DNA from 2 places in the Streptomyces sp. NPDC059010 genome. Region 2 is predicted to be linked to the other one. Evidence: riboswitches for the same ligand, from Rfam matches in the RefSeq annotation. Region 2 holds a riboswitch; the other holds the start of a gene.

Region 1 (6,768 bases), on a different contig from region 2:
CGGGCCAAGGGCGAGACGGTGCAGGAGATCACCGGGCTCGTCCGCACGATGTACGAGCACGCCAACGTGATCGAGGTGCCCGGGCCGACCGTCGACATCGTCGGCACGGGCGGCGACGGCGCGAAGACCGTCAACATCTCCACCATGTCGGCGATCGTCATCGCCGGCACCGGCGCGAAGGTCGTCAAGCACGGCAACCGGGCGGCGTCCTCGGCGTCGGGTGCCTCGGACGTGCTGGAGAAGCTGGGCGTCAATCTGAACCTGCCGGTGGGGCGGGTGGCCCAGGTCGCCGAGGAGGCCGGGATCACCTTCTGCTTCGCGGTGAAGTTCCATCCGGCACTGCGCCATGTGGCCGCCGCACGCGGGCAGTTGGGCATCCGGACCACCTTCAACGTGCTCGGTCCGCTGACCAACCCGGCGAAGGTACGGGCCCAGGCGGTCGGCGTGGCCGACCCGCGCATGGCACCCATCGTCGCCGGCGTCTTCGCCGAGCGCGGCAACTCCTCGCTGGTGTTCCGTGGCGACGACGGCCTGGACGAGCTGACGACGACCGCCACCTCCCGGGTGTGGGTCGTGCGCGACGGCAAGGTCACCGAGGAGGCCTTCGACCCGCGCGACGTCGGCATCGAGCTGGTGCCGGTGGAGGCGCTGCGGGGCGCCGACGCGTCCTACAACGCCGATGTGGCGCTGCGCCTGCTGAACGGCGAGACGGGGCCCGTACGGGACGCCGTACTGCTCAACTCGGCCGCCGCACTGGTGGCGCTGAACCCGACGGGGGCCCCGCTCGCCGAGCAGATCCGGGCGGGGATGGCGAAGGCGGCGGAGGCGATCGACTCCGGCGCGGCCAAGCGGACGCTGGACCGGTGGGTGGCAGCCAGCAACGCGTAACCCCTACGCATGTGGTCCCGCGATTCGGACATGGGTTGCGGGACCACGATCATTTCGCGTACGTTCTCGATCAGGTCATGAGTGACAGTCATGAGGCCCCGGCCGACTGTCCGGCAACCCTCCGTCCGTGGCGGGGTGCCCCGGGTGAGGACCAGGCCGTAGGCAGCGAGGTCTGCGGCAAGCACGTGACCTTGGAGATTTCCGTGAGCAAGCGAATGCGATAGGGCCGCCGAGCCCCGCCTCCGCGCACCCTTTTTCTCTTCTCTGCATGCGTTCGACTCGCATGCCTCTCACGGGAGTTCCCCATGTCTGTCTTCACCGCTGCCGCCGACCGGTCCCTTTGCACCCCGCTGCCCGTTCTGGGCAGTGATGTCACCGTCCCGCTCGTCACCGGCGGCGAGGTCACCTACGCCGCGCTCGACTACGCCGCCAGCGCCCCCGCCCTCCAGCGCGTCTGGGACGACGTGGCCGCCTACGCGCCGTACTACGGCAGCGTCCACCGTGGCGCCGGGTACCTCTCCCAGCTCTCCACCGACCTGTTCGAGAACGCCCGCAGGACCGTCGCCGAGTTCCTGGACTGCCGGGACGACGACCAGGTCGTCTTCACCCGGTCCACCACCGACTCCCTGAACCTCCTCGCCGCCACCCTTCCGGCCGACTGCCAGGTCTTCGTCTTCGAGACCGAGCACCACGCCTCCCTGCTGCCCTGGCGCGACGCCCGCGTCACCTGCCTCAACGCGCCCCGCACCCCCCGCCAGGCCGTCGAGACCCTGGAGCGCGCCCTCGCCGACCGCGACCCGCACGGCCCGGCCCTGGTCTGCGTGACCGGCGCCTCGAACGTCACCGGCGAGCTGTGGCCCGTACGGGAGCTCGCGGCAGCCGCCCATGCCCACGGCGCCCGCATCGTGCTGGACGCCGCGCAGCTGGCCCCGCACCACCCGGTGAGCGTCCGTGACCTGGACGTCGACTGGGTCGCCTTCTCCGGCCACAAGCTGTACGCCCCGTTCGGCTCCGGCGTCCTCGCCGGCCGCGCCGACTGGCTGCGCGAGGCCGAGCCGTACCTCGCGGGCGGCGGCGCCAGCCGCAAGGTGTCGCGGCGCGAGGACGGGGGAGTGGACGTCGAGTGGCACGAGAGCGCCGCACGGCACGAGGCCGGGTCGCCCAACGTCATCGGCGCGTACTCCATCGCCTCCGCCTGCAAGGCGCTGACCGAGGCCGGTTTCGACAGCCTGGTCGCCCGTGAGCAGTACCTGATCGAGCGGGTGCGGGAAGGTCTCGCCGAGGTTCCCGAGGTCCGGATCCTCTCCCTCTTCGGCGATGACGCCCCCCGCGTCGGCGTCATCTCCTTCGTCGTCGACGGCTGGAACAGCTCCCACTTCGCCGCCGCCCTCTCCGCCGAGTACGGCATCGGGGTACGGGACGGCCTGTTCTGCGCCCACCCGCTGGTCCGCACCCTGCTCGGCAGCGACGCGCAGGCGCAGGGCGAGTGCGGTGCCCCGGAGGCGGCGCCCGGCGAGAAGTCCCTCAACGCCATCCGCGTCAGCTTCGGTGCCGGTACGCCGGACGAGCACGTCGAGCGGTTCGTGAACGCCGTCAAGGAGCTCGTCACGGACGGCGCCCGGTGGAACTACCGCACCGAGGACGGCCGTTGCGTGCCGGACACCTCCGCGTGAGCCGGTAGCCGGGCGCCCAGCAGGATCATCCGCAGGGCGCGCTCGGTGGCGTCCGTGAGGAGTTCGGAGGCCCGCACCAGGGCCTCCGCCAGGGCCATCGGCGCCGGCAGGATCCCGCTGTACGCGTCCACACCCGGCACGTCGTGCGCGCCCTCGCCGAGGGTGCCCGCCAGCGCGAGCACCGGGCGGCCGTACAGCTTGGCCCGGCGGGCCACCTCGGCCGGCACCTTCCCACGGGGCGTCTGGTGGTCCAGGGCGCCCTCGGCGGTGACGACCAGATCGGCGCGGGCCAGGCGGGCGTCCAGGTCGAGGTGGTCGAGGAGCACGTCGAAGCGGGGGAGGAGACGGGCGCCCAGCGCGGCGAGGCCCGCGCCCAGACCGCCGGAGGCCCCGGTGCCGGGGCCGTGGCGCAGGTCGGTGCCCACGGCCCCCAGATCCCGGGTGAGGACGTCCGCCCAGGTCTCAAGCCCCGCCGACAGATGTTCGACCTGGGCGGGCGTCGCCCCCTTCTGCGGCCCGAAGACCCGGGCCACACCGCGCTCGCCGCACAGCACGTTGTACGGGTTGCAGGCGACCAGCAGCTCGACGTCCCGCAGCCGCGGGTCCAGGCCGGACGGGTCGATCCGGGCGAGCCGCGTCAACTCCCGCCCACCGTGGGGGAGTTTGAAGCCATCGGCGTCCAGCAGCCTGGCACCGAGCGCCTGGAGGGCTCCCGCGCCCCCGTCGGACGTCCCCGAGTCACCGCAGCCGACCAGGATCCGCTGTACGCCCATGTCGAGCGCGGCACTGATCAGCTCGCCGACGCCGTACGTCGTCGTGGCCCCCGGGTCTCGCAGGGCGCGTGGCACGAGGGACAGCCCGGCCACCGCGGCCATCTCCACGACCGCCGTGTCCTGGGAGCCGAGCAGCGCGAAGTGCGTACCGACCTGCTCGCCGACCGGGCCCGTGGCGGGCAGGGCGACGAGCCGTCCGCCGGTCGCGGCGGCCAGTGCGGTGGCGGTGCCCTCGCCCCCGTCCACCAGTGGGATCAGGTCGAGCACGGCCTCCGGCAGCACCCGCCGCACCCCGTCGGCAATGGCATCGGCGGCGGCTTGGGCGGACAGTGACTCCTTGAACCCACTGGGGGCTACGACGACGCGGGTCAGCATCAGGGGCTCCTAAGCAGATAGGGGAAGGGCAACGCCCTTCTTTCAGGGGCGCGGGGCTGTGACATATGCGGCTCCGCCGCGTGGGCGCGACCAGCCACGACGGCGCGGCAGACGAAAGACGACACACACGCGGCACCGTCATCGCGTCACCGGCACGCCAAGCACCGGCCACACGACAACGGCGAACAACAGAACGACCGCGGCGGTCAACGGAGCCAGCACCGCGGCCAGCCGCAACAGATCACGCGGCGTATAAGTCGGCGTCCCAGGAAGGTCGGAAAAGAGAGTCACCGGTTTCGCAGAGGCCGGCAGCGTATGGCAGAACCCCGCCGCCGCAGTGGACGCAAGCGCCGCCGCGACCGGATTCACCCCGGCCCCCACCGCCGCAGCGACCACCAGCGGCACCAGCACCGACGAACGGGCCGACCGGGACTGCAGGACCAGATGGGCCGTCGTACTGATCGCGATCACGACGACCAGGAACAACACCGGGCTGACGCCGCCGGGAAGCCCGTCCACCAGCCACTCGGCCGCCCCGGAGTCCGCGAGCGCCACCCCCATCGCCATCGTCGCGGCCATGAACAGCAGCAACGACCAGGGAACCGTCTTCAGCGCGTCCTTCAGATGCACCGTCCCGAGCACCGGAGAAGCCGCCACCACCGCACCGATCAGTGCCACGACGGCGGGCGGCACCCGGTGCAGCGGCTCGCCGCACCACAGCATCACGACCGTGCCGAGCAGCAGCGCACACCGCTTCTCGGCCTGCGACCAGGGGCCGGTGACCGGGTGGTCGCTGTGCTCCTGGATCTGCGCGGGGGTGATGTGCACGGGGCCCTTGCGGTCCGCGCGCCGGGTGCTCGTCAGGAGTACGGCCTCGGCGGCCAGGTGGGACGAGGCCACGGCCAGCGGCAGGCCCAGCAGCAGCCACTGGGTGAAGCCGATCCGGTCGCCCGTGGCCTGCCACAGCACCGACACGGTGATCAGGTGCGCGCCCGCCCCGATCAGGGTCGCCACCGCCGACAGCAGGATCACGGTCGGGAACAGCAGCGCCAGCATCACCACCAGCCGCTTCCGGTCGGCCAGCGCCCTGGCCAGCGCGAGGAACACCGGCAGGGCGAGGGCGGCCCGCCCCGAGGTGGCCGGCACCGCGAACGCCGTGACGACCAGCGCGGCCGTGGTCAGATGCACCAGCTGCCGCACCGTGCGCGCCCCGCCGACCAGGAACGCCGCCGCCCGTCCCGCGAGCCCCGTCCGGGTCACCGCCGCCGCCAGCACGAAGGCGCAGATCAGCAGCCAGACGGTGGAGTCGCCGAGGGTGCCGAAGAGGGTGTCGCTGCTGATCACTCCGGTCACCGTGAGCGCGAGTCCGGCGCCGAGCGCGATGTAGGTGTCGTCGACCGGGGTGGCGATCCAGGCGCAGGTCGCCAGGGCGAACACGGCGAGGGTGAAACGGGCGTCGGCGCCCAGGCCGGGGAAGTTGGCGGGAACCGCGAGCAGCGCGCACAGGGAGAGCGCCACGCAGAGGGCCGCGAGCGGACGGAGGTTCAGGGTCACGTCATCGAGGGTTCACCCGGGCCGTGAGCCCTCGATGAGCCGTACATGAAAGGGACTTCACGCGGGGAGGCGATACCCCACGCCGCGCACCGTCTCGACCCGTTCGGCGCCGAGCTTCCTGCGCAGCGCCCGCACGTACACGTCCACGATGTTCGACCCGGGGTCGAAGTCGTAGCCCCACACGTGCGACAGGATCTGCTCGCGGGACAGTACCTGCCCCGGGTGCCTCAGGAACAGCTCCAGGAGCACGAACTCACGGGCCGTCAGGTCGACCGTCCGCTCCCCGGACCGGGCCCGCCGGGTGCGCAGGTCCAGGGTGAGGGGGCCGGACCGCAGCACCGTCACCTCGGGCGCCCGGGCCGCCGTACGCAGCCGGAGCCGTACCCGGGCGAGGAGTTCCTCGAAGCGGAACGGCTTGGTCATCCAGTCGTCGGCGCCGCCCTCCAGACCGGCCACCGTGTCCCGTACGGAGTCCCGTGCGGTCAGCACGATCACCGGGACCGTCACGCGGGCCTCGCGCATCTCCCGCAGCACCGTGAAGCCGTCCCGGCCGGGCAGGCCGATGTCGAGGAGCACCAGGTCGAAGGCGCCCGTGACGGCGTACTCGTACGCCGCCTCGCCGTCGCCGACGACGGTCGTGGTGAAGCCGTTCGAGCGCAGGCCCTTCTCGACGAAGGAGGCGATGCGCTCCTCGTCCTCCACGATGAGGATCCGGTTCACGTGTGTCCCTCTCCCAGTGCCAGTACGAAGGTGGCGCCGCCGCCCGCCGTGTCGCGCAGCCGCACCCGGCCGCCGTGTGCCTCCGCGATCGCCCGGACGATCGACAGGCCGAGCCCGGCGCCGGAGCCCCGGGCGCCGCGCCGGGAGGTGCCGCGCCGGAAGCGTTCGAAGATCACCTCGGCGTCCTGCGGCTGCACACCGCACCCGGAGTCGGCGACGTACAGCTCGATGCCCTGTCCGTCGGCGCGGGAGCCGATCCGGACGGTCTGGCCGGGCGTGGTGTGCTGCACGGCGTTCTGGGCGAGCTGGACCATCGCCTGGGTGATCCGCTGCGGGTCCAGCCCGGCCGCCACGTCGGCCACCTCGGCGAGCTGCCAGTCCCGTTCGCCGAGGGTGCGGGCCTTGACGTAGACGTCGGCGGTGAGTTCGGCGAGCTGGACCGGCTCCGGGGTGACGAAGTCGGGGCGTTCGGCCTTGGCGAGCAGCAGCAGGTCCTCCACGATGCGGCTCATCCGGTCCAGCTCGTCGGTGACCAGCCGTATCGTCTCCTCGCGCTCGGCCGGATCGTCCCCCATCAGCTCCAGATGGCCGCGCACGATGGTGATCGGCGTGCGCAGCTCGTGGCCCGCGTCGTCGACGAACTCCCGCTGGGCGGCGAAGGCGCCCTCCAGCCGGTCGAGCATCGCGTTGAAGGTCTCCGCGAGCGCGGCGATGTCGTCGCGTCCGTGCACCGGGATACGGCGGGTGAGGTCCTGCTCGGTGAGCTGCGCCGCCGCCGTGCGCAC
Region 2 (6,768 bases):
TGGTCGTCGAGCACCCGGGCGGCGATCCCGGTGTGGTTCTTCTCCAGGTCGGAGATGACATCGGCGAGGGTGGCGCCCTCGGCGGCGACCTCGGCCTGCCCGCCGGTGTAGGTGCGCAGGATGGTGGGGATGCGGACAGTAACGCTCACTTTGTGACCTCCGGTCAGCTAGTCGCCCTCAGGGGCGCGGGGCTGTGTTCAATGTGCGGCTACCGCCGCGTGGGCGCGACCAGCCCCCACCGGCCCGCAGACGAAGAACAGCTACGCGAGGCCGGCCTCGCGGAACGAGTCCAGGTTGGGACGAATCGTGGCGGTGAGGCCGGTGCCGGCCACCGCGTCGAGGGTCTTGAGGCCGTCGCCGGTGTTCAGGACGACGGTGGTCTTGGCGGGGTCGAGCACGCCGTTCTCGATGAGCTTCTTCGCCACGCCCACCGTCACGCCACCCGCCGTCTCGGCGAAGATGCCCTCGGTGCGGGCCAGGATCTTGATGGCGTCGACGACCTGCTCGTCGTTGACGTCCTCCACCGAACCACCCGTACGCCGCGCGATGTCCAGGACATACGGGCCGTCGGCCGGGTTGCCGATCGCCAGCGACTTGGCGATGGTGTTCGGCTTCTGCGGGCGGACCACGTCGTGGCCGGCCTTGAAGGCGGTCGACACCGGCGAGCAGCCCTCGGCCTGCGCACCGAAGATCTTGTACGGCTTGTCCTCGACGAGCCCGAGCTTGATCAGCTCCTGCAGACCCTTGTCGATCTTCGTGAGCTGCGAGCCGGACGCGATCGGGACGACCAGCTGGTCCGGGATCTGCCAGCCGAGCTGCTCGCAGATCTCGTACGCCAGGGTCTTGGAGCCCTCGGCGTAGTACGGCCGCAGGTTGACGTTGACGAAGCCCCAGCCCTCGCCGGCCGGGTCGCCGATCAGCTCGGAGCAGAAACGGTTCACATCGTCGTAGTTGCCCTCGATGCCGACGAGCTCGCCGCCGTACACCGCGGCCATGACGACCTTGCCCTGCTCCAGGTCGTGCGGGATGAACACACAGGAGCGGAAGCCGGCGCGGGCGGCCGCGGCGCCGACCGCACCCGCCAGGTTGCCGGTGGACGAGCAGGACAGCGTGGTGAAGCCGAAGGCCCGCGCCGCCTCCAGGGCCTGGGCGACCACCCGGTCCTTGAAGGAGTGCGTCGGGTTGCCGGAGTCGTCCTTGATGAACAGCTTGCCGGTGTCGACGCCCAGCTCACGCGCGAGGTTGTCGGCCTGGACGAGCTTGGTCCAGCCGGGGTTGATGTTCGGCTTGGTCGCCACGTCGGCGGGGACGGGCAGCAGGGGCGCGTAACGCCAGATGTTCGCGGGTCCCGCTTCGATCCGCTTACGGAGCTCCTCGGTGTCGTAGGCCGAGAAGTCGTAGGCGATCTCCAGCGGGCCGAAACACTCCTGGCACGCGAAGACCGGGCCGAGGGGTACCCGGTGACCGCACTCGCGACAGGAGAGCGCCGCGGCGGGACCGAGGTCTACGGTGGAGTCGGTGCTGCTTGCAACAGTCTGCACAGCCATGTGAGGCGAGGCCCTTTCTCCTCATCTTCCTCACGACGCATCTCGCCGTGAGACGGATTTGGCACCTTCCCTAGCCGGGAGCCTCACCACAACGACGTGGAAAGACCGGCTGGAGGGTTGCCGGGGCTTCATCGGGCCGTATCCCTCTGCCCCTCTGGATGAGCGGTATTCGGTTGTCAGTTCAATGACCTCGGACATGCGATGGTCACCGACGTTGCTCAAGACTGTAACCGAAGGCCAGGACAGTTGAGATAGTCGTCCGAACCGCGAGACACACGTGAGGAGCCGCCTACGTGCTGGAAGAAGTCGAGCGCTGGCTGAGCACCCGCTCCTGGTCCGTCACCGATCGCCCGCTGCATCAGATTCTCGCTGCCAAACAACGCACCGGCCAGTCGGTCTCCGTCGTGCTGCCCGCGCTCAACGAGGAGGAGACGGTCGGCGACATCGTGGCCGTCATCCGTCACGACCTCATGCACCAGGTTCCGCTGGTCGACGAGATCGTGGTCGTCGACTCCGGATCCACCGACCGTACCTCCGAGGTGGCCGCCGCGGCCGGGGCGCGGGTGGTGCACCGCGACGAGATCCTCCCCCGCGTCCCGGCCGTGCCCGGCAAGGGCGAGGTCCTGTGGCGCTCGCTGCTCGTCACGACCGGGGACATCGTCTGTTTCATCGACGCCGACCTGAAGGAGTTCTCCTCCGACTTCGTCTCCGGCATCGTCGGCCCGCTGCTCACCGACCCCGGGGTCGACCTGGTCAAGGCGATGTACGACCGCCCGCTCGGCGCCGCCGCCGGACAGGGCGGACGGGTCACCGAGCTGATGGCCCGCCCGCTGCTGAACATGCACTGGCCGCAGCTGGCCGGATTCGTGCAGCCGCTGGGCGGCGAGTACGCGGCCCGCCGCAGCCTGCTGGAACAGCTCCCGTTCCCCGTCGGATACGGCGTCGAGCTGGGCATGCTGGTCGACGCACTGCATCTGGTGGGTCTGGACGCGCTGGCCCAGGTGGACGTGGGGGTGCGCAAGCACCGGCACCAGGACGGGCAGGCGCTCGGCCGGATGTCGGCCGCGATCTACCGCACGGCCCAGCTGCGGCTGGCCCGCGGGCATCTGGTCCGGCCGTCGCTGACCCAGTTCGAACGGGGCGAGGACGGTTTCGAGCCGCGTACCTACTCCGTGGACACCGAGGAACGTCCGCCGATGGTGGAGATCGCCGAGTACGCGGCACGGAAGGTCGCGTAGCGGGTCGGGGGGACGGCCGGGTAAACGTGGGAAACCGGCCGTATACAGGGCGTAGAGGAGGCCCCCGGTGAGCGGAACCGTACGTTTGAGCGTTTCAGGGCCGGGCTAGGTTGAGGCGTATGGCTGCCACGCAGGATGCTCGGGGTACGCAGGACGCTGCCGCCAAGGTGCTGGTCGCGTCGAACCGCGGCCCGGTCTCGTACGCCGTGCGCGAGGACGGCTCGCTGCACTCCAAGAGGGGCGGCGGCGGAGTCGTCTCCGGACTGTCTGCCATCGGGCCGGACGCGGGCGCGCTCTGGGTGTGCTCGGCGCTCTCCGACGGCGACCGCGAGGCGGTCCGGCGCGGGGCGGGCGAGGAGGGCGTGCGCATGCTGCCCATCCCGGCCGACGTGCACGCGGACGCGTACAACGGCATCGCGAACTCGGTCCTCTGGTTCGTCCACCACATGCTCTACCAGACGCCGCTGGAGCCGGTCTTCGACGCGGAGTTCCGGCGGCAGTGGGCGTCGTACGAGACGTACAACCGCGCCTTCGCCGAGGCGCTGGCCGGGCAGGCGGCGCCGGGGGCGGCGGTGCTGGTGCAGGACTACCACCTGTGTCTGGTGCCGGGGATGCTCCGTGAGCTGCGCCCGGACCTGCGGATCGGCCACTTCTCGCACACGCCGTGGGCGCCGCCGGAGTACTTCCGGATGCTGCCGGACGACATCCGTTCGCAGCTGCTGCGGGGAATGCTCGGCGCGGACCGGCTGGGATTCCTCACCCGGCGGTGGGCGGACGCCTTCGAGGCGTGCTGTGCCCAGTTCACCGGCGGGCTCGGCGGTACCCGCATCGGGGTGCACGGGCTCGGGGCGGACGCGGACTTCCTGCGCAGGCGGTCGCACCAGGCCGACGTGGCCGAGCGGATGGCGGTGCTGCGGGGCGAGATCGGCACGGCCGCGGACGGGAGCGCCCGCCGGACCGTCGTACGGGTCGACCGGACCGAGCTGTCCAAGAACATCGTGCGCGGTCTGCTGGCCTACCGGCAGCTGCTCGACGACCACCCCGAGTGGCTCGAACGGGTGGTGCACGTGGCCTTCGCCTACCCCTCGCGGCAGGACCTCGCGGTGTACCGCGACTACACGGCCGAGGTGCAGCGGCTGGCGCAGGAGATCAACTCTGCCTACGGGACTCCGACTTGGACCCCGGTCGTGCTCCACGTCAAGGACGACTTCGCCCGCTCACTGGCCGCGTACCGGCTCGCGGACGTGGCCCTGGTCAACCCCATCCGGGACGGCATGAACCTGGTCGCCAAGGAAGTGCCGGTCGTCTCCGACGAGGGATGCGTCCTGGTGCTGTCGCGGGAGGCCGGAGCCTTCGAGGAACTCGGCGAGGACGCGATCGCCGTCAACCCGTACGACGTGATCGGCACGGCGGAGGCGCTGCACGAGGCGCTGTCCACGGGGCCGGAGGAGCGGGCGGAACGCTCGAAGCGGCTGGCCGCGGCGGCGACCGCGCTTCCCCCGGCCCAGTGGTTCCTGGATCAGTTGCGGGCGTTGGAGGAGGGGGCGGAGGCGGGGCCTCAGCCCGTGTGATCGGCGAGCGCCTCAGCCTGCGTGATCGGCGAGCGCCCGCAGTAGTCGTACGACCCCTGCGGGACCGTCGACCACGACGTCCGCCCGCTCCGACAGCTCGGTGACCTCCTCGCTGCCGCTGCAGACCAGGAGGCCGGGGGTTCCGTCGGTGCGGAGTTTGTCGACGGCGGCGTAGGCGGGGAGGTCGCCCAGGTCGTCGCCGGCGTAGAGGACGGACTCGGCGCCGAGTTCCCGGACGTACTCGCTCAGCGCGACGCCCTTGTCCATGCCGGGCGGGCGCAGCTCCAGGACCATGCGTCCGGGTTCGACGATCAGGCCGTTGCGGGTGGCGAGGTCGGTGAGGGGGGCGCGGAGGGCGTCGAAGGTGCCCTGAGGGTCGGCCGCGCGGCGCGTGTGCACGGCGAGGGCGTGTCCCTTGTCCTCGGTCCAGGTGCCGGTCGCGGCGTGGTGGGCGTCGAGGACGCCGGGGAGTTCGGCGCGGACGGCCGCGACACCGGGGTGCGGGTCGGGTGCGGTGACCTCGCCGCTGACGGCGTCCCAGCGCTCGGCGCCGTAGTGCCCGAGCACGACGAGGTGCTCCAGCCCCGGGGCCCCGGCGAAACCGCCGTACCGCACGGCGACGTCGGCCGGGCGCCCGGTGACCACCGCGACGGCGGCCACCTTGGGGGCGAGCGCCGCGAGGGCCGGGAGGGCGTCGGGATGGGCGCGGGACTGCTCCGGGTCCGCCACGATCGGCGCGAGCGTGCCGTCGAAGTCCAGCGCGACCAGCGCCCGCGCGGGGCGGGCGAGGAGGGCGGCGAGTCCGTCACGGCCGGGTTGGGTGGCCGGGGTCGGCAGAGCGTCGGCGGGGTCTGTCAGATCCTTGTGACTGGCCATACGGCGACCCTATCCAGGGAAGCGCGGACCTAGCCCTCGCTCATCTCTCCGCACTGGCTTCTCCCCACTCACCTCTCCGGACTCACCTCTCCCCCCGCCGGGTCTCCCGCACCCTCCGCAGCCGGTTCACCGTCACCGGGTCGTGGGCCAGGGCCCTCGGGTCGTCAAGGAGGGCGTTCAGCAGCTGGTAGTAGCGGACGGGGGCCAGGCCCAGTTCCTCGCGTATCGCGCGCTCCTTGGCGCCGGGGCCCGAAAAGCCCCGGCGTTCCAGAGCGAGGATGGCCTGCTCGCGGTCGGCGAGGGGCTGCTCGGGCCGGTTCTGGTTCATGTGCCGCACCGTAGCCTCCGCCACTGACAACCGACGGCTTGCTCCGCTACTCGTCCACTCGGCTACTCGGCGTTCTCCACCCGCGTCGCCGTCGACTGCAGCTGGCCCAGGATCGCCGACGGGCTGCCGCCGGCCGAGACCGTCTTGCCGATGCGCTTCTTGACGTCCGCACTGACCGCGGCCCAGGAGGTCCGGCCGACCGGGTAGAGCTCGGAGGCCGACAGCTGCTCCAGGAAGGGCTTCAGATCGGCGTCCTCCTTGGCCTCGGCCATCGCGCCGGACGCGGAGTTGGTGACGGGCAGCAGGTCGTACTCACGGGAGAAGTCCAGGACGTTGTCCTTGTCGTAGACGAAGTCGAGGAACTCGCCCACCTGCTCCGCATGGCCGTTCTGCTTGAACGCCATCATCCAGTCGGCCACGCCCATGGACATCTTGGTGGGCCCCTCCACCCCGGGCATCGGCACCATGCCGTACTTCACGCCCTTCTTCTCCGCCATCTGCATCAGGGACGGGTGCCCGTTGAGCATGCCGACGTCCCCGGCGGCGAAGGCGGAGAACGCGTCGGCCCGGTTGAGCTCGCCGGGCGCGACCGGACCGGTGAGCCCCTTGCCGACCAGGTCGTTCTTGAGCCAGTCGAAGGTGTCGACGTTCTCGGTGGAGTCGATGCTGTACGTGCCGAGGTCGGCGTCGGTGTAGCCGCCCCCGCCGCTGAGCAGCCACTGCATGGTCTCGGCCTGCGCCTCCTCGGGACCGAGCGGCAGCGCGTACGGGTACTTCACTCCCTGCGCCTTGAGCACCCCGGCGTCGGCGGCCAGCTGCTTCCAGGTCTTCGGCGCGGTGAGGCCGGCCTTCTCGAAGAGGGTCTTGTTGTAGAAGAGCAGCCGTGTGGAGGAGGCGAACGGAATGCCGTACTGCACCCCGTCGACCTGCCCCGCCTCCGCCAGCTGGGAGACGATGTCGGCCTGGACGGGTATGGAGAGAAGGTCGTCGGCCTGGTAGAGGAGGTCCTTCGCGGCGTAGTCGGCGTAGGCGCCGATCTGCGCCAGGTCCGGGGCCTCCCCGGCGTCGACCATCTTCTTGACCTCGGCGTCGACGTCGGTCCAGGAGTACACCGAGACGTCGACCGTCACACCGGGGTGCTCCGACTCGTATGCCTTGACCAGCTTGTCCCAGTACTTCTGGGAGCTGTTCGCGGGGCTGTCGCCGTA

Evidence for each region. Region 2 has a riboswitch for S-adenosylmethionine ahead of thrC (threonine synthase). Riboswitches for the same ligand answer to the same signal wherever they lie in the genome.
Region 1: linked by a shared signal. The riboswitch ahead of ACFWYS_RS19560 (aminotransferase class V-fold PLP-dependent enzyme) and the one ahead of thrC (threonine synthase) in region 2 are both predicted to bind S-adenosylmethionine.

The regions. Positions count from the first base shown of each region.
Region 1 is NZ_JBHYJA010000016.1:173,370-180,137, reverse strand. It holds gene trpD (anthranilate phosphoribosyltransferase) at 1-888, shown strand, start outside; SAM riboswitch class IV at 962-1,078, shown strand; gene ACFWYS_RS19560 (aminotransferase class V-fold PLP-dependent enzyme) at 1,194-2,561, shown strand; gene ACFWYS_RS19555 (glycerate kinase) at 2,516-3,709, opposite strand; gene ACFWYS_RS19550 (SLC13 family permease) at 3,848-5,263, opposite strand; gene ACFWYS_RS19545 (response regulator transcription factor) at 5,321-5,983, opposite strand; gene ACFWYS_RS19540 (ATP-binding protein) at 5,980-6,768, opposite strand, start outside.
Region 2 is NZ_JBHYJA010000026.1:35,039-41,806, reverse strand. It holds gene ACFWYS_RS26820 (ubiquitin-like small modifier protein 1) at 1-149, opposite strand, end outside; gene thrC (threonine synthase) at 261-1,547, opposite strand; SAM riboswitch class I at 1,566-1,712, opposite strand; gene ACFWYS_RS26810 (glucosyl-3-phosphoglycerate synthase) at 1,841-2,785, shown strand; gene ACFWYS_RS26805 (trehalose-6-phosphate synthase) at 2,905-4,356, shown strand; gene otsB (trehalose-phosphatase) at 4,369-5,232, opposite strand; gene ACFWYS_RS26795 (DUF3263 domain-containing protein) at 5,315-5,560, opposite strand; gene ACFWYS_RS26790 (extracellular solute-binding protein) at 5,623-6,768, opposite strand, start outside.